Variovorax paradoxus: one gene and its partner. The protein of the gene in region 2 interacts with the protein of the main gene of each other region in a pairwise test. Links are inferred from orthologs where the notes say so. Each region holds a gene or a part of one and is shown on either strand. Other genes may lie near its edges.

Region 1 (10,976 bases), 3.2 Mb from region 2 along the record:
TCTCTTCTTTTAGGCATCGCAATTGATCAGAAACTGATTGCCTCACTGGAGGACAAAGCGTCTCTCTACGTGCCGTGGCTGGCGGGAACGCTTCACGGCGAGGTCAGCCTCCGCAACCTGATGAACATGTCGAGCGGCGCTGAGATTGTTCACGATCAAGCCAACAACACGATTTATCCAGCCGCGCTTACCGGTCCGCGTGCAGATATCAAACCGACAGTGCGCGATTGGAATGTGCGACGGGAGGTCGAAGGCAGTCGATTCAACTACAACGAGCTATGCCCACTGACTATTGGGATGGTTCTGAGAGCTGCCACTCGCATGAGCTTGTCAGAGTACGCCGAGCAGTTCCTCTGGAGACCGATGGGTGCTGAGGCCAATGCGACATGGCTGACGGATCGTCATCGCAATGAGTTCAACTGTATTGGGTTTGCCGCGACCCTCCGTGACTGGAGTCGCCTAGGTCGGTTAGTCGCACAGGGCGGCCAAATGAACGGTAAGCAAATCGTCAGCCGAGAATGGATGGAGAGCTATGGCCGCTGGGAGTCAAACGAAGCACAGGTTCGCTACGGCGCCCTGGGCACACCGTTTCCTGCTGCTTACAAGGCATTCATCTGGCACACAAAGTCTGATGGAACCAGGCCACTCTTCAGTGGCGCAGAAGGGCAACGCGTGCTCATCGATGTTCCTACTCAGACAGTGCTGGCCCAGACGGGCATCGATGGCACTGGCGATTGGCAGCGAGAGATCTATGCACTTTTCCAAGCCGCCGTCACCGCGAGATAGCCACTTGATTGCCATGCACGGCCAACGAGGCTCCGTGTTTTTCGCTAGCCTCTGCAGAGGCTTGGAGATGAATCGTGCAGCCCGCTCGGCTACCTGCAATTTCTCAGCCCGCCGCCGCGTGCCGCAACACGTCCGGCTGCGCCATCGCCGGATCCGTCCCCTCGAAGCGCATCTTCGGCAGGAACTGCGGGTACTCGCGCTGCATGAAGTCGATGACGCCTTCGCGCACGTTGCAGCGCAGGTCGAAGGCCAGGCCGGAGGTCGCCGCGGTGCAGAGCACGCGGACCTGCATGGTGCGTTCGGTGGCGTCGGTCACGCGCAGGTTGAAGAAGCGGCCGTCCCACTCGGGCGCGGCCTTCACGATGCGCTCGACCTCGGCGCGCAGCGGTGCCAGGGGCATGCCGTAGTCCAGGTAGAAGAAGACGGAGCCGAGCAGTTCGGCCGAGTGGCGGGTCCAGTTCTGGAAGGGCTTCTCGATGAAGTAGGTGAGCGGCAGGATGAGGCGGCGGTCGTCCCAGATGCGCACGACCACGAAGGTGCCGGTGATTTCTTCGACCCGGCCCCATTCGCCTTCGACCACGAGCACGTCGTCGATGCGGATCGGCTGCGACAGCGCGATCTGCAGGCCCGCGATGAGGTTGCTGAAGACGGGCTTGGCCGCAAGGCCGGCCACGATGCCGATCACGCCGGCCGAGGCCAGCAGGCTGGCGCCGACCTGGCGCGCGCCCGGGAAGGTCATGAGCATCATGGCGCCGCCGGCCACCACGACGATCGACATGGCGGTGCGCGCGAGCACGCGGGTCTGCGTGAGCACGCGGCGCGCCTGCAGGTTGTCGGAGATGTCGGACGGGTGCTGCGCGAGCACGCCGTCGGCAAAGCCGCTGATGGCCTTGAGCACGAACCAGGTGCTGGCCGCGATGAGCAGCAGCCCCGTGAAATGCCGCACGCTGCCCAGATAGCGCAGGTCTTCGGGCGCCGCCTGCCACACCATCATGAGTGCCGTCAGCGGCAGCACCAGCCGCGCGGGGGCGGTGCAGTTGACCACCATCGCATGCACGGCGGGGGCGGGGCGGGTGATCCGCCGCAGGACCATGCCACCGATGCGGTGGGCGAGAAGGGCGAGGGGAACGGCGATCAGGGCGGCAATCCAGGTGCCGAACCAGGGGTGTGCAAGGAACTCTTGGGTCATCAGGCGGTGGTGGTCTTTGCTTCTGGGGTGTTGTCGTTCAGTGGTTGAAGAATGCGCGCTGCGTCGTCGCGCAGCTGCGTGGCGAGCGCCGTGGCCAGGTCGAGCCGGCGCACCAGCCAGGGGCTGATGTCGTTGTCGAACGGGTCAGGCAAGGGAATGGGGCCGCCGACAGTGGTGGCACCCGTGCTCTCGGGGTGAGAGGGCCCTGCGATCGGAATGGTTCCCAGGGCGGCCTCGATGCGTTGCGCGGTGCGCACGAGCGGGCCTTCGATGTCGCCCGGCGTGAGGCGGTCGCGGCGCAGCACGAGCATCGACTTGACGGCGCTGAGCTGCGCGAGCAGCTGGTAGCTGTGGGCCTGCAGATGCTCGAGCGGTTCGAGCGGCGGCTGCACGGCGCGCGGTTCGGAGAGCGAACGCTGCGTGGCCTGCACCAGCGCCGAAAGGCTGTCGTAGGCCTCGCGGCGCGCAAGCCGCCATTCGAGCTCGGGGCTGCTCTGGATGGCCTGCAGTTGGCCCAGGCCGAGCGCGAGCCGCGCGTGGCGTGCCTGCGCGGTGAGCACGCGCGCCACGAGCGCCGGGATCTGCGTGCGCTCCCACGAAGGCAGCACGTAGCAGAAGCCCCAGGCCAGTGCGGCGCCGATGAGCGTGTCGGCGATGCGTTCGAACAGCGCAAAGATGGGCGCCGTGCCGGTGTTCAGCATGTGGGCCTGCAGCAGGCCCAGCACGGTGGCGGCCACGGCGGTGACGAGGTAGCGCCGCACCGCGAAGCTGTGGGCAATGGCCTGCGCGATGGTCACGCTCACCAGCAGCATCAGCGCCGAGGGGTGCGCCGACAGCAGGCCCACCGCGAGCACGCAGCCCAGCAGCGTGCCGGCGACGCGACTGTTGCGCCGTTCCAGGGTCTGCGAGAGGCTGCCGCGCAGCACCACCACGATGGTCAGCAAAATCCAGTAGTCGTGCGAACCCCAGGGCATCGACACGGCGATGCCGTAGCCGGCCGCGATGGCCAGCGCCGCACGAATGGCGTGGCGCAGCGGCGGCGCGTCCCAGCGCCACAGCGCGAGAAAAGGGCGCAGCGACCAGTCGGTCGGGCTCACGAAGAGCTGCCAGTTGGCGCGCACCACGGCCAGGTTGGGCTCGACGTCGCCGCGCGCCATGGCCGCGAGGCGCAGCACCTCGTCGTTGATGTGGCCAATGCGGCTGGCCAGGCCGCGCGCGAGCATGGCGGCCGACGGGCCCATCTGGCCGTGCGTGTCTTCGTCGTCGGCCGTCACGTGGATGGCGGCCAGGCGCGGCCGGCGGTCGGCCACGGCGGCGGGGTGGCGGCGCATGAGCAGCGCATCGGCCAGGCCGGTGGTTTCGTCGGCCAGCTCTTCGAGGATGCGGCGCATCTCGACCAGCGCCTGGGCGTGCGACGGATGGGCGCGCAGGGCATCGAGGTCGAGTTCGCTGGCGAGCAGCTGGTCGCGCATCTCGAGCACGATGACGAGCATGCCGGCCATCCGCTGGCGGCGCGGCGTGCGCGGCGACTCGAGCACGATGTCGCGCGTGGCCTGGAGCTGGTCGGCCAGCGCGGCCTGCTCACGCAGCAACTGGCCCAGCAAAGAGGCGGGGGTGTCACGGATGTCGCGGGTTTCGTCCTGCGGCGTGAACTGGCTGGCCTCGGTGCGCATGAGCGCGGCCAGCGAAAACAGCACGTCGGCGATCGACTGCGTGCGATAGCGCCCGTTGAGCAGCAGGTTGGCCAGCGTGGCCCACACCACGTACAGGCCGGCGCCCAGGCCGAACTCGGTGGTGCGTGCGATGGCGTCGGACAGCCCGGCGGGGGCCGGCGTGGCCATGGAGAAGATCATCGAGAACATCACCGCGATGGCGATGGGAATGCCGCGCTTGCCCCAGGCCATGGCCACGAAGGCCATGAAGGTGGCGGGCACCAGCAGCAGCCCGAGGCGGATCGGTGCGCCGTGCAGCATCTGCACCGCGAAGAACAGCGGCAGGCCGATGAGCGGCGCCGGCAGCATCTGCAAAAACTTGCCGCGGCGCGGGCCGGGCAGGTCGGGCGGTGCCGTGACGATCACGCCAGTGGCGGCGGCCGAGGCGGCCAGGGTGCCCAGCCACAGGTGCACCCCGCCCGAGATCACGAGCAGGCCGAGCGCGACGGTGAGCCCGCTCGCGACGTAGTGGCTCAGCGCAATGCGCAACGCCGCGCGAACCCGCGCGGCGGCGCCCGGCCCCGTCATCACTTGGCGGAGGCGTCGCCCTCGGCGGGCGCCTCGCGCTTGATGCGGGTGAGCTTGCGCGGGGCGGCCGGCGCGGCGGGTGCAGCCGCGGGGGCTTCCACGCTGCCGTCGAGCGAGGCGGCGGTCTGGTCGGTCACGGTGCTGCGGGCGTACAGGTCGGTCGAGGCGTCGTCGGGCGTCGAGCGGGTCGAGGCCGACACGGCGCGCACGCGGTCGCTGGCGCGCAGCTTGTCGTCCACGTTGGCGAACTTGGAGTACTTGGCGAGCAGCGGCACCAGCTGGCCGTACACGCGCGGGGCGCCGGCCAGGCATTCACGCTGGTCGAGGAAGTCGGGCTCGCCCGTGAAGTTGCCGATGAGACCACCGGCCTCGGTCACCAGCAGCGAGCCGGCGGCCACGTCCCAGGGGTTCAGGCCGGTTTCGAAGAAGCCGTCGGTGAAGCCGGCGGCCACGTAGGCCAGGTCGAGCGCAGCGGCGCCGGGGCGGCGCAGGCCGGCCATGCGGGGCATCATGTCCGCCATGATGGCCAGGTACTGCTTGAAGTTGTCACCGGTGCGGAACGGGAAGCCGGTGGAAATGAGGCACTCGCTGAGCTTCACGCGCTTGGACACGCGGATGCGGCGCTCGTTCATGTAGGCGCCGCGGCCCTTGGTGGCTGTGAACAGGTCGTTGCGCGACGGGTCGAAAACGACCGCCTGCTCGATCTTGCCGCGCACCGACAGCGCGATCGACACGCAGTAGACCGGGAAGCCGTGGATGAAATTGGTGGTGCCGTCGAGCGGATCGATGATCCAGACGAATTCGGAGTCTTTGGCACCGTATTCGGTGCCCGATTCTTCGGCCAGGATGCCGTGCCCCGGGTACGCGCCCAGTAAGGTCTCGATGATGACCTTCTCGCTGGCGTGATCGACTTCGGTGACGAAGTCGTTGACCTGCTTCTGGGAGATGCGCACGGCCTCGACGTCGAGGGCAGCGCGATTGATGATGGCGCCGGCGGCGCGTGCGGCCTTGACGGCCACATTGAGCATAGGATGCAGGTTGGGGGACGACATTCTGGATTGTGAGAAGAACGGGTGGGAGAGGTCCCCAAGAGTGCAATCTGGGCGACCCTGCGGCCCGGCGATGCGGGCGGCGAGAATCGGGCATTTTACCGGCTCAGGCCGTTTGTGTCTTCCCCACCCGTCATGCGCACCCGTTTCATCCTCATCCAGACCAGCCACGCCGGCAATGTGGGCGCCGCCGCCCGCGCCATGAAGACCATGGGTTTCGACGACCTGGTGCTGGTGACGCCCCGCTGGGCCAACGTGCTGCGGCGCGAGGAAACCATCCAGCGCGCCAGCGGCGCCCTGGACGTGCTGAACAACGCGCGCATCGTCGAGACGCTCGATGAAGCGCTCGACGGCGTGACCCACCTGTGCGCCACCGCCATGATCCCGCGCGACTTCGGCCCGCCCACGCGCACGCCGCGCGAGCACCTGGAGCCGCTGGGCAAGCAGGGCGACCAGCACGTGGCGTTCCTGTTCGGTTCCGAGCGCTTCGGCATGCGCAACGAGGACGTCTACCGCTGCAACGTGGCGCTGACCATTCCCACCGACCCGAAGTTCGGCTCGCTCAACCTGGGCGCGGCCATCCAGGTGGTGGCCTACGAATGGCGCCTGGCGCTGGGCGGCTACGGCGTGCGCGAGGCCATCGCGCCGGTGCAGGCGGCCGACGCGCAGGCCGTGGCCGGCATGCTCGACCACTGGGAGCGCTCGCTGGTCGACATCGGCTTTCTCGACCCGGCGGCGCCCAAGAAGCTCATGCCGCGGCTGCAGCAACTGTTCAATCGCGCGCAGCCCACGCCTGAGGAAATCCACATCCTGCGCGGCATTGCCAAGGCCATGAGCGACGCGACCCGGCCGCCGCGCGGCAGCTGAGCCGCCGCAAAACCCCATCGCGCGTACGCGAAGACGCCCGGCTTTAGACTGCCCGGCCCCTATCGATATAACGACAACAAAGGCAGCGATGTTCTCTCGCCTGCGCGCCGACATCCGGTGCATCCTCGAACGCGACCCCGCCGCCCGCAGCGCCTGGGAAGTGATCACGGTCTATCCCGGCTTCCACGCCGTGGTGCTGCACCGTTGGGCGCACGCCTGTTGGACCCACGGTTTCAAGTGGCCGGCCCGCTTCATCGCGCATTGCGCACGCTGGCTCACGGGCATCGAGATCCACCCGGCCGCCAAGCTCGGTGAGCGCGTGTTCTTCGACCATGCCATGGGCGTGGTGGTCGGCGAAACCGCCGAGATCGGCGACGGCTGCACCATCTACCAGGGCGTGACCTTGGGCGGCACCTCGCTCTACAAGGGCACCAAGCGCCATCCGACGCTGGGCAAGAACGTGGTCGTGAGCGCGGGCGCCAAGGTGCTGGGCGGCTTCGTCGTCGGCGACGGCGCCAAGATCGGCAGCAACGCCGTGGTCATCAAGCCGGTGCCGGCCGGGGCGACCGCGGTGGGCATTCCCGCGCGCATCATCCCGTCGAAAGAGGGCGAGAGCGCCGACGTGTCCGCGCCGCAGAAGTTCACGGCCTACGGCATCACGCAGGACGACGACCCGCTGAGCCAGGCCATGCGCGGGCTGATCGACAACGCGTCGAGCCAGGAGCACCAGATCGCGCTCTTGTGGCAGGCCATCGAGAAGCTGTCGGCGCAGCCGGGCACGAAGGACTGCGTGCCTGGCGATGCGGCGCGCGGCGAGAGCTTCGAGGCCGACAAGCTCACGCAGCTCATCGGCAAGTAGAAGAGGGAGAGGGGGGGGCGGGGTCGCGCCGGCGGTGGCCGGCTTCGAGGGGACAATCGAGGAAACCCTCCTCGACACAAGACCCACGACCATGCCCCGCCTCGACGACCCCCTCCATGACGCCGAAGTCGGCTCCCGCGACAGCACGCTCGACACCACCCGCATCGACGACGTGCGCATCGGCGCCGTGCGTCCCCTCATGACCCCCGCGCTGCTGCAGGAGCGCGTGCCCGTGCGCGACAACACGCTCGCGCTGGTCGAAGGCAGCCGCGCGGCCATTGCCGACGTGCTGCACGGCCGCGACGACCGGCTGGTGGTGGTGGTCGGCCCGTGCTCCATCCACGACCACGACCAGGCCATCGAATATGCACAGCGCCTGAAGAAGGTGGCCGATTCGCTGCAGGACGACCTGGTCATCGTGATGCGCGCCTACTTCGAGAAGCCGCGCACCACCGTCGGCTGGAAGGGCTACATCAACGACCCGCACCTGGACGGCAGCTTTGCCATCAACGAAGGCCTGGAGCGCGCGCGGCGCCTGCTGCTGGAGCTGACCACGCTGGGCCTGCCGACCGGCACCGAGTTTCTCGACCTGCTGAGCCCGCAGTTCATTGCCGACCTGATCGCCTGGGGCGCCATCGGCGCGCGCACCACCGAGAGCCAGAGCCACCGGCAGCTGGCGTCGGGCCTGAGCTGCCCGGTCGGTTTCAAGAACGGCACCGACGGCAGCGTGAAGGTGGCGGCCGACGCCATTCTTGCGGCCCGCGCGCCGCATGCCTTCATGGGCATGACCAAGATGGGCATGGCCGCGATCTTCGAGACACGCGGCAATGACGACTGCCACGTGATCCTGCGCGGCGGCAAGGCGCCCAACTATTCGGCGGCCGATGTCGCGTCGAGCTGCGAGGCGCTGCTGGCGAACGGCCTGCGCCCGCAAGTGATGGTCGACGTGTCGCACGGCAACAGCAGCAAGCAGCACCAGCGGCAGATCGTGGTCGCCGAAGACGTGGCCGCCCAGATCGCGGCCGGCGAGCGGCGCATCACGGGGATCATGATCGAGAGCCATCTCGAAGAAGGCCGGCAGGACCTGAAGCCCGGCGTCGCGCTGAAGCACGGCGTGTCGATCACCGACGCCTGCATCGGCTTTGCGCAGACGGTGCCGGTGCTCGAAGGGCTGGCGTCGGCGGTGAAGGCGCGGCGGCGGCTGGCAACGGCCTGAGACCGGCGAGGCGCAGGGGCACTCGCGGCCGCTTCGGGCTGGGCTGCGGCCTGGCGCGCCCGTGAAGGCTGCGCGCTTCGCATAGCCGGATCAAGGAGACGAGGGCGCCCCGGCAGCCGCCGAGCCCCGCCGGGGTTGAAATTCACTTCGGCAACGGGCGTTCGGCCACGTCATGCACCCATTCCGTGCACGCATGCGACCCTTGAACTGTTGGCAAAATGTAAACAAAGCAAACAGTTTTCCAATTGTTACGAGAACTACATCACGAAACTTGAGCCCGGCCTCCATGGATCTGAGGGCCAACGGACCGGTTGTGGGGCATCCTTGCGCCACTTTGTAATCAAATAGTTTAAAAAATGATTACACAAACCCGGTTCACAGGTCTTATTCATTACATTTGGAGCGCCCTCATGTTCAAGCACGCAGTCGCCGCGGCGGTTACCGCCACCCTCGCTTTCGCATCCGGTTCAGCCTTGGCTGAGACGGCCGGTGCCAGCTTTCAGGTCAAGATGACCATCGTCAAGAGTTGTTCGGTGACGGCCGGCAGCGGCTCCGACATCAGCCTGGGCACGTCCGTGCTGCCCACGGCCATCGACCAGACGGGCAACAACACCATCTCGGTCACCTGCTCCAAGACCACGCCGTACACCGTCGGTTTGCTGCCTTCGTCGGGCAACGGCGGAACGGCCAACGGCACGGGCGCCATGTCGTCCGTCGCCAATTCGGCCACCAACACCGACAAGGTGCCCTACGCGCTGTACGCCAACTCGGGCAACAGCACCGTGTGGGGCAACACCACCGGCACCGGCGCCAATGTCGTCGGCGGCTCGGGCACCGGTGCGGCGATCACCCACACGGTCTACGCCAAGAACACCAACGCCAACTTCACGCCGGACAGCTACGCCGACACCGTGACCGTGACGGTCACGTACTGAGCCCGCGCTGAATCGTGAGACGTGCACTTGCCATCGGGGGACTGTGGAGCGCATGCCTGCTCGGCGGCGGTGCGGTCCAGGCGGCCGGCCTGCAGGTCTCGCCTGTCACCCTGACGCTCGCGCCGACACGGCAGGGCGACGGGCTCTGGCTGAGCAACACGGGGACGGCGCCGCTCGATGCGCAGATCCGCGTCTTCCGATGGACGCAGGTCGATGGACAGGACCGCACGGAGCCGGCGGACGGACTGGTCGTCAGTCCGCCCCTGCTGCAACTGCCCGTCAACGGACGTCAACTGGTGCGCGTGATCCGCAACGGCCCGCCGCCCGCGGGTGCGGCGGAAGAGGCCTACCGCGTGCTGGTGGACGAACTGCCCGTGCCCCAGGCGGCGGGCGCGGCGGCCGATGGCAAGAAGAGCAACCTGAACTTCGTGATGCGGCACTCGCTGCCCATCTTCGTCGCGCCGGCAGGCGCAGAGCCGGTCCCCGCGCAGTTGCGCTGGAGCCTGCGCCGCGAGGACGGCAAGGCCGTGCTGGAAGTCAGCAACAGCGGCGGCGTGCATGCCCAGCTGGCTGACCTTGTATTCACCGGCGCGGACGGCCGTGCCGTCAGCGCCTACAACGGTTTGCTGGGCTATGTGCTGCCCGGCGCCACCATGCGCTGGCCGCTGAAGACACTGCCTGCCGCGGTGTCGGGCGCGGGTCGCTGGCAGGTCATGATCGATGGCAGAAACACAGCCGCCGATCTCGCGCCGCTGGCCAACTGAGCAGGCCGTGCACGTCGCGAGGGCCTGGCTGGCCCCGTTCGCGCTGGCGCCTTTTGCGCTGGCCCTGACCGCCCTGGCCGCGCTGCCCGCGCTGGCAGCGCCCGCCGCCCAGGCCGTGCCGGGCGCCATGACGCTGTACCTGGAGGTCAGTCTCAATGGCATGGCGCGCGGGCTGCACCCGTTTCGTCTGGAAGCCGGCGCCTTGTGGGCTTCGCGCGCGGTGCTGCGCGAACTGAGCTTCTCCTTGCCCGACAACGGTGCCGAATGGCTGCCGCTGCGCGATCTGCCCGGACTGGCCGCGGACTACGATGCCGCGCGCCAGCAACTGACGCTCACCGCGCCGCTGGCGATGCTGCAGCTGCCCACGGCCACGGTGGGGCAGGCGGCCGTCACCGCGCAGCCGCTGAGCACCTCCACCGGCCTGCTGCTGAACTACGACCTCTATGGCACGCGGGGCGCGGGCGACAGCGCCAGCCTGAGCGCCTTCGGCGAGCTGCGCGCGTTCCGCGGCGCCAGCGTGCTCAGCACCACCTGGCTGATGCAGCGCACGCACGACACTCAGGGCTGGAAGGACCAGTCGGTGCGCATGGACAGCACCTGGAGCATGGCCTTCCCCGACAGGATGCTCACCCTGCGCGTGGGCGACACGCTCACCGGCGCCGTGCCCTGGTCGCGCGCCACGCGCATCGGCGGCATCCAGCTGTCGCGCGACTTCGGCCTGCAGCCTTACCGGCAGACCGCACCGCTGCCCAGCTTCATCGGCTCGGCCACGATGCCTTCGGACGTGGAGCTGTTCATCGACGGCATCCGCCAGTACAGCGGCCAGGTGCCGGCGGGGCCCTTCCAGCTCAACGCGCTGCCGCGCATCAACAGCACCGGCACGGCGCAGGTGGTGGTGACCGACGCGCTGGGTCGCGCCGCCACGCTGAGCTTTTCGCTCTTCGACAGCAACCGCCTGCTGGCGCCCGGCCTCACCGATTGGACGGTCGACCTGGGCGTGGTGCGCCGCAACTACGGCCTGCGCTCCTTCGACTACGGCAAGCAGCCGGTGCTGACCGGCACCTGGCGCAG
Region 2 (10,967 bases):
GCCGATGCGCAGCGCGCGAGCCCAGGGGGTGAGCGCCGCGTCCTGTGCAGTGCCGAGCGCACCGATCGCCTGGCGCAGCGCCTGCAGGCGGGCCGACGCGTCGACGGCCGGGTCGCTTTCGTCGCGCAGCCATTGCGCGGCCAGTGCCAGCACGGCGGTGACGTCGGGCGTGAGGCGGCCTTCGGCCTGCGCCAGCGCCTGCAGCCGGTCTTCGACCGCCGACAGCGCGGGCGTGAGCGCCGCCACGCGGTCCTGCATGGCGCGGATCGCGCCGGCGGTCCAGCGCAGGTGCGTGGTGTCGAAGGGCACGTGGGTCGAGAGCAGGCGCAGCTGCGTGATGTCGCCCGCGAGGCGGCGGCGGTCGTCGTCCAGGCGCTGGGGAGCGGCCTCCTTGGAGGCGCTGCGGTCGCCCGGCTGGAACAGGTCGCCGATCCACTGGCGCGCGTCTTTCAGCGTGCGGTCGAGCAGGCCCAGCACGGTGGGCGCAAGCCCCGTGGGCAGCACGAGGCTGTGGACCAGCGTGGCGCAGAAGATGCCCAAGCCGATTTCTTCCACGCGCGCCACGGCGGTGTCGAACAGCACGAGCGGCGTCTGCACCGACGGAAAGCCGATGAGCGCGGCCGTGTAGCCCGCGAGCATGAAGACGTACGAGCGCGGCGTGCGGTCGAGCAGCGAGATGTACAGGCACAGCCCGACCCACAGCGCGAGCACCAGCGTGAGCAGCTCGGGCGCGTTGGACAGCGCGGGCACGAGCAGCACCGTCGCCGTGCTGCCGATCAGCGTGCCGACGAAGCGGTACACCGCCTTGGAACGCACCGCGCCTGCGAGCGGATGGGCGACGACGTAGGTCGTCATCAAGGCCCAGAACGGGCGCGGCAGGCCGGCGCGGCTCGCCAGGTACATCGCGAGCATCGCGGCGGCGAAGCTCTTGACGGAGAACAGGACTTCCGCGCGGGTGAAGCGCGGCAGGCGCAGCGCAGTCATCTACTTGCGGCCTTCCTGCGTGGCCAGCGCGTTGCGGCCGAGCCGCTCCTCGAGCGTGCCGAAGACGCGCAGGCACGCGGCGATGTCGTCGTCGTCGATGCCTTCGAACAGCGTGTTGCGCATCTGGCTCAAGGCGGCCTCGAGCGTGGCGCACGCGGTCACGCCCGCGGGCGTGAGGTGCAGCGTCTTGGCGCGGCGGTCGGCCGGATCTTCCATGCGCTGCACGAGGCCCGCCTCGACCAGCTGATCGACCGAGCGAACCAGCGACGGCCCCTCGATGCCCAGCACCGAGGCCAGCATGCCCTGGCGCATGCCGTCGCCCATGCGGCCGATCATCACGATCGGCCAGGCCAGCGTCTGCGACACGCCGACGTGGGCCACGGCCTTGTCGGCCGCGGCGCGGTAGGCGCGCTGCAGCGTGGAGAACGACATGCCAAGGTGCATGAGCGCGTGCTCGCGGCTCTGGGAGTGGTTGTGGTCGGTCACGTCGGATAGCAATTAGTTAGCTTGCTATCTATTATAGGGGTAACTACCGATCCGTGCAGCAGCCACGCGCGCGCCCGCCTGGGGCGCCGGCGACCGGGAAAAACAAAAGGGGGAAAGAAGAAAAGTGTGAAGCCCGCCGATAAGCCGGATTCTGTGCACCGGAACCCTCTTGCGAAGATTCCGGCGTGACCGCCATTACTCTGGGCCGTTTGTCGCCAAACGGCTCGATGCCACCTACCCGCCAGCTCAGCGGAACCACCTCGATACTGGCCTACTTGGTGTTGCTGCGCGCAGAGATTGCCCGTTTCACCCGAACTGAATCGGCTCGTCTCTGTTGCTCTGATCCTCACCTCACGGTGGAGAGTCGTTAACTCCTGCGCTGTCCTGTGCAGTCCGGACGTTCCTCCAGTGCGATCTTTCGACCCGATGCTGTTGCCCGAAGGCGCAGCGTCGTCCCTTTCGGGCTTGCACCAGCGGCGGTCTGGCGTGCTTCACGGCGCGATTATCGCCCGGCGCGCGATGACCCTTCGGGCGATGCCGCGATCGTCAGCCCGGCGCTTCGTGGTCCTCGGCCTGCATCAGGCCCAGTTTGCGCAGCGTTCGGTGGAAGTTGCTGCGGTCCATGCCCGCCTCGCGCGCGGCGCTGGCCACGCGGCCGCCGTGGCGGGCGAGCACTTCCGAGAGCCACGCGCGCTGGAAGGCCTCGGTCGCTTCGCGCAGCGTGCCGCCCCCGACCACAAGCCCCGCGTGTTCGTTCACCGGGACCCGCGCAGGCGCCGCCACGGGCGCTGTCGAGGCGGCGGACTCCAGCGCCAGGTGGTGCGGCTCGATCGCCGTCCAGCGCGAGCCGCGCGGCTGCTCCCTGAACGCCCGCAGCGAGGCGCGGCTGATCACATGCTCGAGTTCGCGCACGTTGCCCGGCCAGCCGTGCGCCAGCAGGGCGGCCTTCGATGCCGGCGAAAGCCGCAGGTTGCGCGCGCCCAGCCGGTGCTGGTTCTCCTCGAGAAAGCTGCCGGCGAGCACGAGCACGTCGCGCCCGCGTTCGCGCAGCGGCGCGACGACGAGCGGATAGACCGACAGCCGGTGGTACAGATCGGCACGAAACCGCCCCTGCGCAATCGCTGCGGGCAGGTCGCGGTTGGTGGCCGCGATCACGCGCACGTCGACCTTGCGCATGCGGTCGCTGCCGGGCCGCTGCACCTCGCCGCTTTGCAGCACGCGCAGCAGCTTGGCCTGCACGCTCAGCGGCAGCTCGCCGACCTCGTCGAGAAAGAGCGTGCCGCCGTCGGCGATCTCGAACTTGCCGTCGCGGTCCTGCACGGCGCCGGTGAACGCGCCGCGCTTGTGGCCGAAGAGTTCGCTGTCGGCCAGCGTCTCGGGCAGCGCCGCGCAGTTGACCTGCACGAGCGGCTGCTCGCTGCGCCGCGAGCGCGCGTGCAGGCGCTGCGCGACGAGGTCCTTGCCGACGCCGGTTTCGCCGAGCAGCAGCACCGTGAGGTCGGACACGGCGACGGTGTCGATCTCGTCGCACAGCTGCTTCATCGCCGGGCTGCTGCCCAGCAGCTCGCGCGGCGCGCCGCGACCTGCACGCAGGGCCTGTGCGACGGCCTGCTCGCGCATCGCGCGCGCCTGCATCTCGCGGATCGTGTGGGCCGCCTCGATGCCGGTTTCGACGAGGGTGACCAAGGCCTCCATCTGCGCCGGGCTCACGGCATCGAAGGCGTGCGGCTCCAGCGCATCCAGCGTGAGCAGGCCCCAGAGGGCGCCGCGCAAACGCAGCGGTGCGCCCATGCAGTCGTGCACCGGCAGGATGCCCGGCTGGCCGGCGACGAGGCCGTCGTACGGGTCGGGCAGGTTGCTGTCGTGCGCGAAACGCAGGCCGCGTTCGCTGGCGAGCAGGCGCGCAAAACGCGGATGGGCGGCGACGGGAAACTGGCGCCCGAGGGTTTCATCGCTCAGGCCGTCGACCGCGACGGGTTTCAGCACGTCGACCTCGAGCTGCAGCAGCGCGGCGGCATCGCAGCGAACGAGCCCGCGCGCGGCGGCGAGCAGCGATCGGTAGCGGGCGGCCTCGGCTTCGGGCTCGGTGGTCGAATCGACACTGTTTGCGGTCATAAGTACAACGCAGATGTTGTGGTTAATTTGACCACGCCTGATAAATCCCCAATGACGTCAAGCACTTGCAGCGACCTTTCGGCTGGCACGGATCGTGAGATGACGAAGGCATCTCAACAGAGGAAGCGCCAGACCATGCACCCGCAAACCATCGCCACCGTCAAGTCCACCGTGCCCGCGCTGAAGGCCCACGGCGAGGCCATCACCAGCCACTTCTACAAGATCATGTTCGAGGGCCATCCGCAGGTGAAGGCCTTCTTCAACGAGGCACACCAGGCCGCCGGTACCCAGGCGCGCGCGCTGGCGGGGGCGGTCATCGCGTACGGCGCGCACATCGACCGGCTGGACGAGATCGCCGGCGCCCTGCCCCGGATCATCCAGAAGCACGCGGCGCTGGGCGTGCTGCCCGAGCACTATCCAATCGTCGGCCACTACCTGCTGCGCGCCGTGAAGGAGGTGCTCGGCGATGCCGCGACCGACGAGGTGATCGCCGCGTGGGGCGAGGCCTACGAATCGCTGGCGGGGTTGCTCATCGCGGCGGAAGAAGCCGTCTACAGCGCCAACGCGGCGCAGACCGGCGGATGGCGTGGCACGCGCGAGTTCCGCGTGGCGCGCCGCGAAGACGAGAGCGAGGTCATCACCTCGTTCTACCTGGAGCCCGTGGACGGCGGCGCGCTGCTGGCGTTCTCGCCGGGGCAGTACCTCACGCTGGTGCTGGAGATCGACGGCCAGCCGGTGCGGCGCAACTACTCGCTGTCCGACGCGCCGGGCAAGCCGTGGTACCGCATCAGCGTGAAGAAGGAAGAAGGCGGCCGCGCCTCGAACTGGCTGCACGAGGCCGCAGTGGTCGGCACGCATCTGCAGGTGCAGGCACCGTGCGGCGACTTCGTGCTGCTGCCCGCCGGCGAGCAGGCGCGTCCGCTGGTGCTGGTGACGGGCGGCGTGGGCATCACGCCCGCGATGAGCATGCTCGAATCGATGGCGCACACGGGCCGGCCGGTGCACTTCGTCCATGCGGCGCGGCACGGCGGTGCGCATGCGTTCCGCGCCCGCGTCGATGCCCTCGCGCAGCGGCATGCGAACGTGAAGCCGCTGTATGTCTACGACACGCCGCGCGACACCGACACGCCGCACGCGACCGGCTTCGTCACCCGCGAGCTGCTGGCCGGGCTGCTGCCGGAAGACCGCGACGTCGACCTGTACTTTCTCGGGCCGAAGCCGTTCATGAAGGCCGTGTATGCCAACGGGCTGGCGCTCGGCGTGCCGAAGCAACAGCTGCGCTACGAGTTCTTCGGCCCGCTGGAAGCCCTGGAGGCCTGAGGGAAGCAAAGCCCTGCGCTGAAACAGTCGCGGGCTGGTCTCACAATGCGCGCTGTCCGCTCGAAAAACCGCATTGAATTGATCCAAGGAGATTCCATGAAGGCCCAGAACATCCTCCAGACCATCGGCAACACGCCGCACATCCGCATCAACCGCCTGTTCGGTAACGCGAAGCAGCAGGTCTGGATCAAGTCGGAGCGCGCCAACCCCGGCGGCTCGATCAAGGACCGCATCGCGCTCGCGATGGTCGAAGACGCGGAAAAAAGCGGCGCACTGAAACCCGGCGGCACGATCGTCGAGCCGACCTCGGGCAACACCGGCATCGGCCTGGCGATGGTCGCGGCCGTCAAGGGCTACAAGCTGATCCTGGTGATGCCCGACAGCATGTCGGTCGAGCGCCGCCGCCTCATGCTGGCCTACGGCGCCACCTTCGACCTCACGCCGCGCGCCGGCGGCATGAAGGCCTCGATCGCCCGCGCAGAGGAAATCGTGGCCGGCACGCCCGGCGCGTGGATGCCGCAGCAGTTCAACAACCCCGCGAACGTCGACGTGCACGTGCGCACCACGGCCGAAGAGATCGCGGCCGACTTTCCTGACGGCATCGACGTGCTCATCACCGGCGTGGGCACGGGCGGCCACATCACGGGCGTCGCACGCGTGCTCAAGAAGAAGTGGCCCAAGCTGCAGGTGTTCGCGGTCGAGCCCGTGGCTTCGCCCGTGATCTCGGGCGGCGCGCCGGCGCCCCACCCCATCCAGGGCATCGGTGCGGGCTTCATTCCGAAGAACCTCGACACCTCGCTGCTCGACGGCGTGCTGCAGGTCGACGCCGAACCGGCGCGCGAAATGGCGCGCCGCTGCGCGGTCGAGGAAGGCATCCTGGTCGGCATCTCGTCGGGCGCGACGCTCGCGGCCATTGCGCAGAAGCTGCCCTCGCTGGCACCCGATGCGGTGGTGCTGGGCTTCAACTACGACACGGGCGAGCGCTACCTCTCCGTAGAGGGCTTCCTGCCCGCCTGACGCAGCTACAAGTTTCATAGCGCCCTGGGCGCTTAAAATCGTCGGTCTGCTTGATAACCACAAGCCCCACGACATGCTGCGAATCTCCGAACTCAAACTCCCGCTCGACCACGCGCCTGACGCGCTGGTCACCCTGATCGCCCGAACGCTCGACGTTCCGACTGAAGCGATCGCCTCCCACACCGTCTACAAGCGCAGCTTCGACGCCCGCAAGGTCGACCTGCTCACGGTCTACATCTGCGACGTGCAGCTGGCCGACGCGGCACTCGAAGCCGCGCTGCTCGCAAAGCACGCCAGCCACCCGCACATCCAGCCCGCGCCCGACATGCGCTACACGCCGCCGGGCCATGCGCCCGCGGATCGAAATGACGCCCCGCGGCCCGTGGTGATCGGCTTCGGCCCCTGCGGCATCTTCGCGGCGCTGATGCTCGCGAAGATGGGCTTCAGGCCCATCGTGCTCGAACGCGGCAAGACCGTGCGCCAGCGCACCCGCGACACCTGGGGCCTGTGGCGCAAGAGTGTGCTCAACCCCGAGTCGAACGTGCAGTTCGGCGAAGGCGGCGCCGGCACCTTCTCGGACGGCAAGCTCTACAGCCAGATCAAGGACCCGCGCTTCCTCGGCCGCAAGGTGATGGAAGAGTTCGTGAAGGCCGGCGCGCCGCCCGAAATTCTGTACGTCGCGCACCCGCACATCGGCACCTTCAAGCTGGTGAAGGTGGTCGAGAACATCCGCGAGCAGATCGTCGCGCTCGGCGGCGAGATCCGCTTCGAGCAGCGCGTGACCGACGTGCACATCGAAGATGGCCCCACCGGCAAGCACTTGCGCGGCCTCACCGTGCTCGACCAGACGACCGGCCAGAGCAGCGAGCTTCGCGCCGACCACGTCGTGATGGCGCTGGGCCACAGCTCGCGCGACACCTTCGAGATGCTGCATGCGCGCGGCGTGTACATCGAGGCCAAGCCCTTCTCGATCGGCTTCCGCGTCGAGCACCCGCAGGGCCTGATCGACCGCGCCCGCTGGGGCCGCCATGCGGGCCATCCGCTGCTGGGCGCGGCCGACTACAAGCTGGTGCACCACGCGAGCAACGGCCGCTCGGTCTACAGCTTCTGCATGTGCCCCGGCGGCACCGTGGTCGCGGCCACCAGCGAACCGGGCCGCGTGGTCACCAACGGCATGAGCCAGTACTCGCGCAACGAACGCAATGCCAACGCGGGCATCGTGGTGGGCATCGACCCGAAGGACTTCCCGGGCGATGCGCTCGCAGGCATTGCGCTGCAGCGCCAGCTCGAAAGCAACGCCTACGTGCTCGGCGGCAGCAACTACCACGCGCCCGGCCAGCTGGTGGGCGACTTCATCGCCGGCAAGCCGTCGACCGCACTCGGCAGCATCATCCCGTCGTACAAGCCCGGCGTGACGCCGACCGACCTGCACCAGGCGCTGCCCGCCTACGCCATCGAGGCGATGCGCGAAGCCTTCCCCGCCTTTGGTCGCAAGATCAAGGGCTTCGACACGCACGACGCCGTGCTCACGGGCGTGGAAACGCGCACCTCGTCGCCGATCCGCATCACGCGCGGCGACGACTTCCAGAGCCTCAACGTGCGCGGCCTCTACCCGGCCGGCGAAGGCGCCAGCTACGCAGGCGGCATTTTGTCGGCCGGCGTGGACGGCATCAAGGTGGCCGAGGCCGTGGCGCGCAGCGTGCTCGGCACGGCGGTTTGACGATGCACTTCCACCGTCCCTCCTCCGGCCAGCTGGCCGTCGCCACGCTGGCGATGGCCGCCGTGGTGCTCGCGTCCAACATCCTCGTGCAGTTCGCGATCAACGACTGGCTCACCTGGGGCGCCTTCACCTACCCGGTGGCCTACCTCGTGAGCGACCTCGTCAACCGGCGCTTCGGCCCCGGCATGGCGCGGCGCGTGGCGTGGGTCGGCTTCGCGGTGGCCGTGGCGGTGTCGCTGCTGCTCGCACCGGCGCGCATCGCCGCCGCTTCGGGCCTGGCCTTCATCGCCTCGCAGTTGCTCGACATCCGCGTGTTCGACCGCCTGCGCCGCGGCCTCTGGTGGCGCGCGCCGCTCGTGGCCACGGTGATCGCGGCCGTGCTCGACAGCATCGTCTTCTGGGGCATCGCCTTCGCAGGCACCGACGGCCCCTGGCTCACGTGGGCGCTCGGCGACCTGGGCGTGAAGCTCGGCGTCGGCGTGCTGATGCTGTTGCCGTTCCGGTTGCTGATCGGGCGGCAAACCCCTGACCGGGGCACTGCACGCGCATGACGATCCGCCCTGACAATACCCGCAGGATGTTCCGGCCGCGCTGACCGCGCGGGACCGGTTGTTCTTTTTCTTCCTTTTTCCATCCCTCGCGCCCATCGCCGAGCCTTCCGTATGACCGACGCATCCACCGCCGCCCCGAACACGAACTCGCGCAACGCACGGCGCCAGCGCCCGGACATGGCCGAGCAGCTCCAGCAGCTGAAGACCGGCGCGGGCAGCACCGACGCAGGCGCTGACGCGTCGGCAGCGCAGCCTGCTCCCCCGCAGCCACAGCAGCAGCAACAACGCCCGCCGCGGGCGAAGCAGCAGCGCCCGCACGGGCAGCAGCAGCCGCAGCAAGGGCGCAAGCCGCGCGGCCCGCAGCAACAACAACAGCAACCGGAAGCCCAGCGCGCACCGCGCAAGGTCAACCCGGTGCTCGAGCGCCTGTTCGCGCTGTACCCGCAGCTCTTCGGCGCGCGCTTCGTGCCGCTCAAGCTCGGCGTGTACGAAGAGCTGATCGCGCGCCATCCCGAAGACTTCAAGGCCGAAGACCTGAAGGTCGCGATGGGCCAGCATGCGCGCTCCACGCGCTACCTGGAGAGCGTGGCCGCCGGCCATGCGCGCCATGACCTCGACGGCAACGCGCTCGACCCGGTCGCGCCCGAGCACGTGCACCACGCCATCCTCGAGCTGCACCGCCGCCGCTCGCACCGCAACCCCGGCGAAGACCTGCGTCCGCAGCTGGTGACGCGCATCGCCAAGGCCATCGAAGCCTCGGGCCTCGACCACGAAGCGTATGCCGTGCTGGTGCGCTCGCGCGACGCCAACAACAACGCCATCGTCGACGAAGCCCTGGCCGAACTCGCCCAGCAGGCCGCCAAGCGCGAAGCCCTGCTGCGTGCCTTCGAAGCCAGCGGCCGCAGCGAACAGGAGTTCGCCGACATGTACGGCATGAAGCCCGCCGACGTGACGCGCACGCTGCAGCGCGTGCGCGACGATCAGAAGCGGGCCGCGGCGGCGGCAGAAGCTGCCGCGGCTGCTGCGGCAGCAGCACCAGAACCGGAAGCGACTGAAGTGCAGGCTGCTGCGCCCGAAGCAGAAGCCGCACCGGCCGCGCCCGCAGCACCCGCCGCAGACTGACGCCACGCGCCAGTCCCAACGAAAAAAGCCGCCACATCACTGTGGCGGCTTTTTTCATGGCGACGGCGCTGGCCGTCCCTGGCAGTTGGCTCAGCGCGCGTTCTGCAGCGCAGCAATGCGCTCTTCGATCGGCGGATGCGTGGCAAACAGCTTGCCCATCGCGCCCGTGATGCCCATGGCTTCGACCGCCTTCGGCAGTTCACCGGCCGGCAGGCCGCCCAGGCGGGCGAGTGCGTTCATCATCGGCTGGCGGTTGCCCATGAGGGCGGCGGCGCCGGCGTCGGCGCGGAACTCACGCTGGCGCGAGAACCAGGCCACCACGATCGCGGCGGCAAAACCGAGCACGATGTCCAGCACGATGGTGCTCACGTAGTAGCCGATGCCGGGGCCCGACGAGCGGTCGTCGCCGCGGCGAAGGAAGCTGTCGACCGCGTAGCCGATCACGCGCGAGAGGAACACGACAAAGGTGTTCATCACGCCCTGGATCAGCGTCATCGTGACCATGTCGCCGTTGGCGATGTGCGCGACTTCGTGGCCGATGACGGCCTCGACCTCTTCGCGCGTCATGCCCTGCAGCAGGCCGGTGGACACGGCCACGAGCGACGAGTTCTTGAACGCGCCGGTGGCGAAGGCATTGGGCTCGCCTTCGAAGATGCCGACCTCGGGCATGCCGATGCCGGCCTTGTCAGCGAACTTGCGCACGGTGCCGACGATCCAGGCCTCGTCGGGCGACTGGGGGTTGTCGATCATGCGCAGGCCGGCCGTCCACTTGGCCATGGGCTTGCTGATGAGCAGCGAGATGATCGCGCCGCCGAAGCCCATGATCAGCGCAAAGCCGAGCAGCGCCGTGAGGTTGAGGCCGTTGGCCGTGAGGAAGCGATTGACGCCGAGCAGGCTGGCGACCACGCCGAGCACCGCGACGACCATCACGTTGGTCAGGACAAACAGAAGGATACGTTTCAAGTTGAATTCTCCGTGGGGAAATCTGCCACCTAGATAAGGGCCCCGGGGCCCTCTTCAAGCCGCGCGCGGCGGGGAGGCCCTCGGTGTTGCATCCGGTGGAGCCATGATAGGAGCAAAAGTTCTGGCGCCCCGATATTCCCCGCCGGAGTCAAGGCCTGTCAGAAAAGGCCGCTGGTGCCCGGCGCCGGGCGGGTGGCGATGTCGGCGTCGAGCCGGGCGCGGCGGCGACTGCTCTGCGTCCAGCGCAGCGCGAACAGCAGGCCGTTGACCAGCACCAGCCCCACGGCGAACAGCCACCACAGCACGTGCGCGCCCGCCGCGGTCATGCGCGAAGCATCGAGGCTCGGGTCGATGCGCACCCACGGCGTGCCGGCGGCGTCCTTGCCGCTGGCGGTGACGAGGCCTTCGAGGGTGAAGGGCTTCAGGCCTTCCGCCGTGGCGTTGCGCTGCAGGCGGGCCCAGCGGCCGAGGAGGGAACTGTCGGTGTCGCTGTCGTCTTCGGCGACGTCGGCCGCGCCCGCGGTCGCGCCCGGCACATCGTCGTTGCCTTCGCCGGGCTGCTGCACCGGCGCGTTGTCGATGCGCATGGAAGACGCCAGCAGCACGCCGCCCTGCGCGGGCACGATGGCAGGACGCGCGGCCTCGATCTTCGCGGCCACCACGCTGTCGACCGCTTGTGCCAGCGCACG

Evidence for each region.
Region 1: the proteins of cysK (region 2) and cysE interact in binary tests that used the Escherichia coli proteins (3 or more experiments, as listed by UniProt). The link is inferred for Variovorax paradoxus from one-to-one orthologs.

The regions. Positions count from the first base shown.
Region 1 is NZ_CP045644.1:3,715,122-3,726,097, forward strand. Bases 5,298-8,104 are described here. They hold cysE (serine O-acetyltransferase), read left to right. Parts: upstream 5,298-6,219; coding sequence 6,220-6,990; downstream 6,991-8,104. Other genes in these bases: GFK26_RS17000 (RNA methyltransferase), read left to right, coding at 5,400-6,131; GFK26_RS17010 (3-deoxy-7-phosphoheptulonate synthase), read left to right, coding at 7,082-8,104. Outside these bases: GFK26_RS16980 (serine hydrolase domain-containing protein), read left to right, coding at 1-786; GFK26_RS16985 (mechanosensitive ion channel family protein), read right to left, coding at 890-1,975; GFK26_RS16990 (FUSC family protein), read right to left, coding at 1,975-4,215; GFK26_RS16995 (inositol monophosphatase family protein), read right to left, coding at 4,215-5,267; more of GFK26_RS17010, read left to right, coding at 8,105-8,206; GFK26_RS17015 (spore coat U domain-containing protein), read left to right, coding at 8,680-9,141; GFK26_RS17020 (molecular chaperone), read left to right, coding at 9,156-9,905; GFK26_RS17025 (fimbria/pilus outer membrane usher protein), read left to right, coding at 9,862-10,976.
Region 2 is NZ_CP045644.1:542,861-553,827, forward strand. The notes cover bases 4,164-6,961. They hold cysK (cysteine synthase A), read left to right. Parts: upstream 4,164-5,001; coding sequence 5,002-5,922; downstream 5,923-6,961. Other genes in these bases: hmpA (NO-inducible flavohemoprotein), read left to right, coding at 4,164-4,905; GFK26_RS02450 (NAD(P)/FAD-dependent oxidoreductase), read left to right, coding at 5,996-6,961. Outside these bases: GFK26_RS02420 (FUSC family protein), read right to left, coding at 1-984; GFK26_RS02425 (MarR family winged helix-turn-helix transcriptional regulator), read right to left, coding at 985-1,428; nitric oxide reductase transcriptional regulator NorR, read right to left, coding at 2,017-3,585; more of hmpA, read left to right, coding at 3,721-4,163; more of GFK26_RS02450, read left to right, coding at 6,962-7,642; GFK26_RS02455 (VUT family protein), read left to right, coding at 7,645-8,193; GFK26_RS02460 (ProQ/FinO family protein), read left to right, coding at 8,305-9,315; protease HtpX, read right to left, coding at 9,406-10,278; GFK26_RS02470 (IgaA/UmoB family intracellular growth attenuator), read right to left, coding at 10,437-10,967.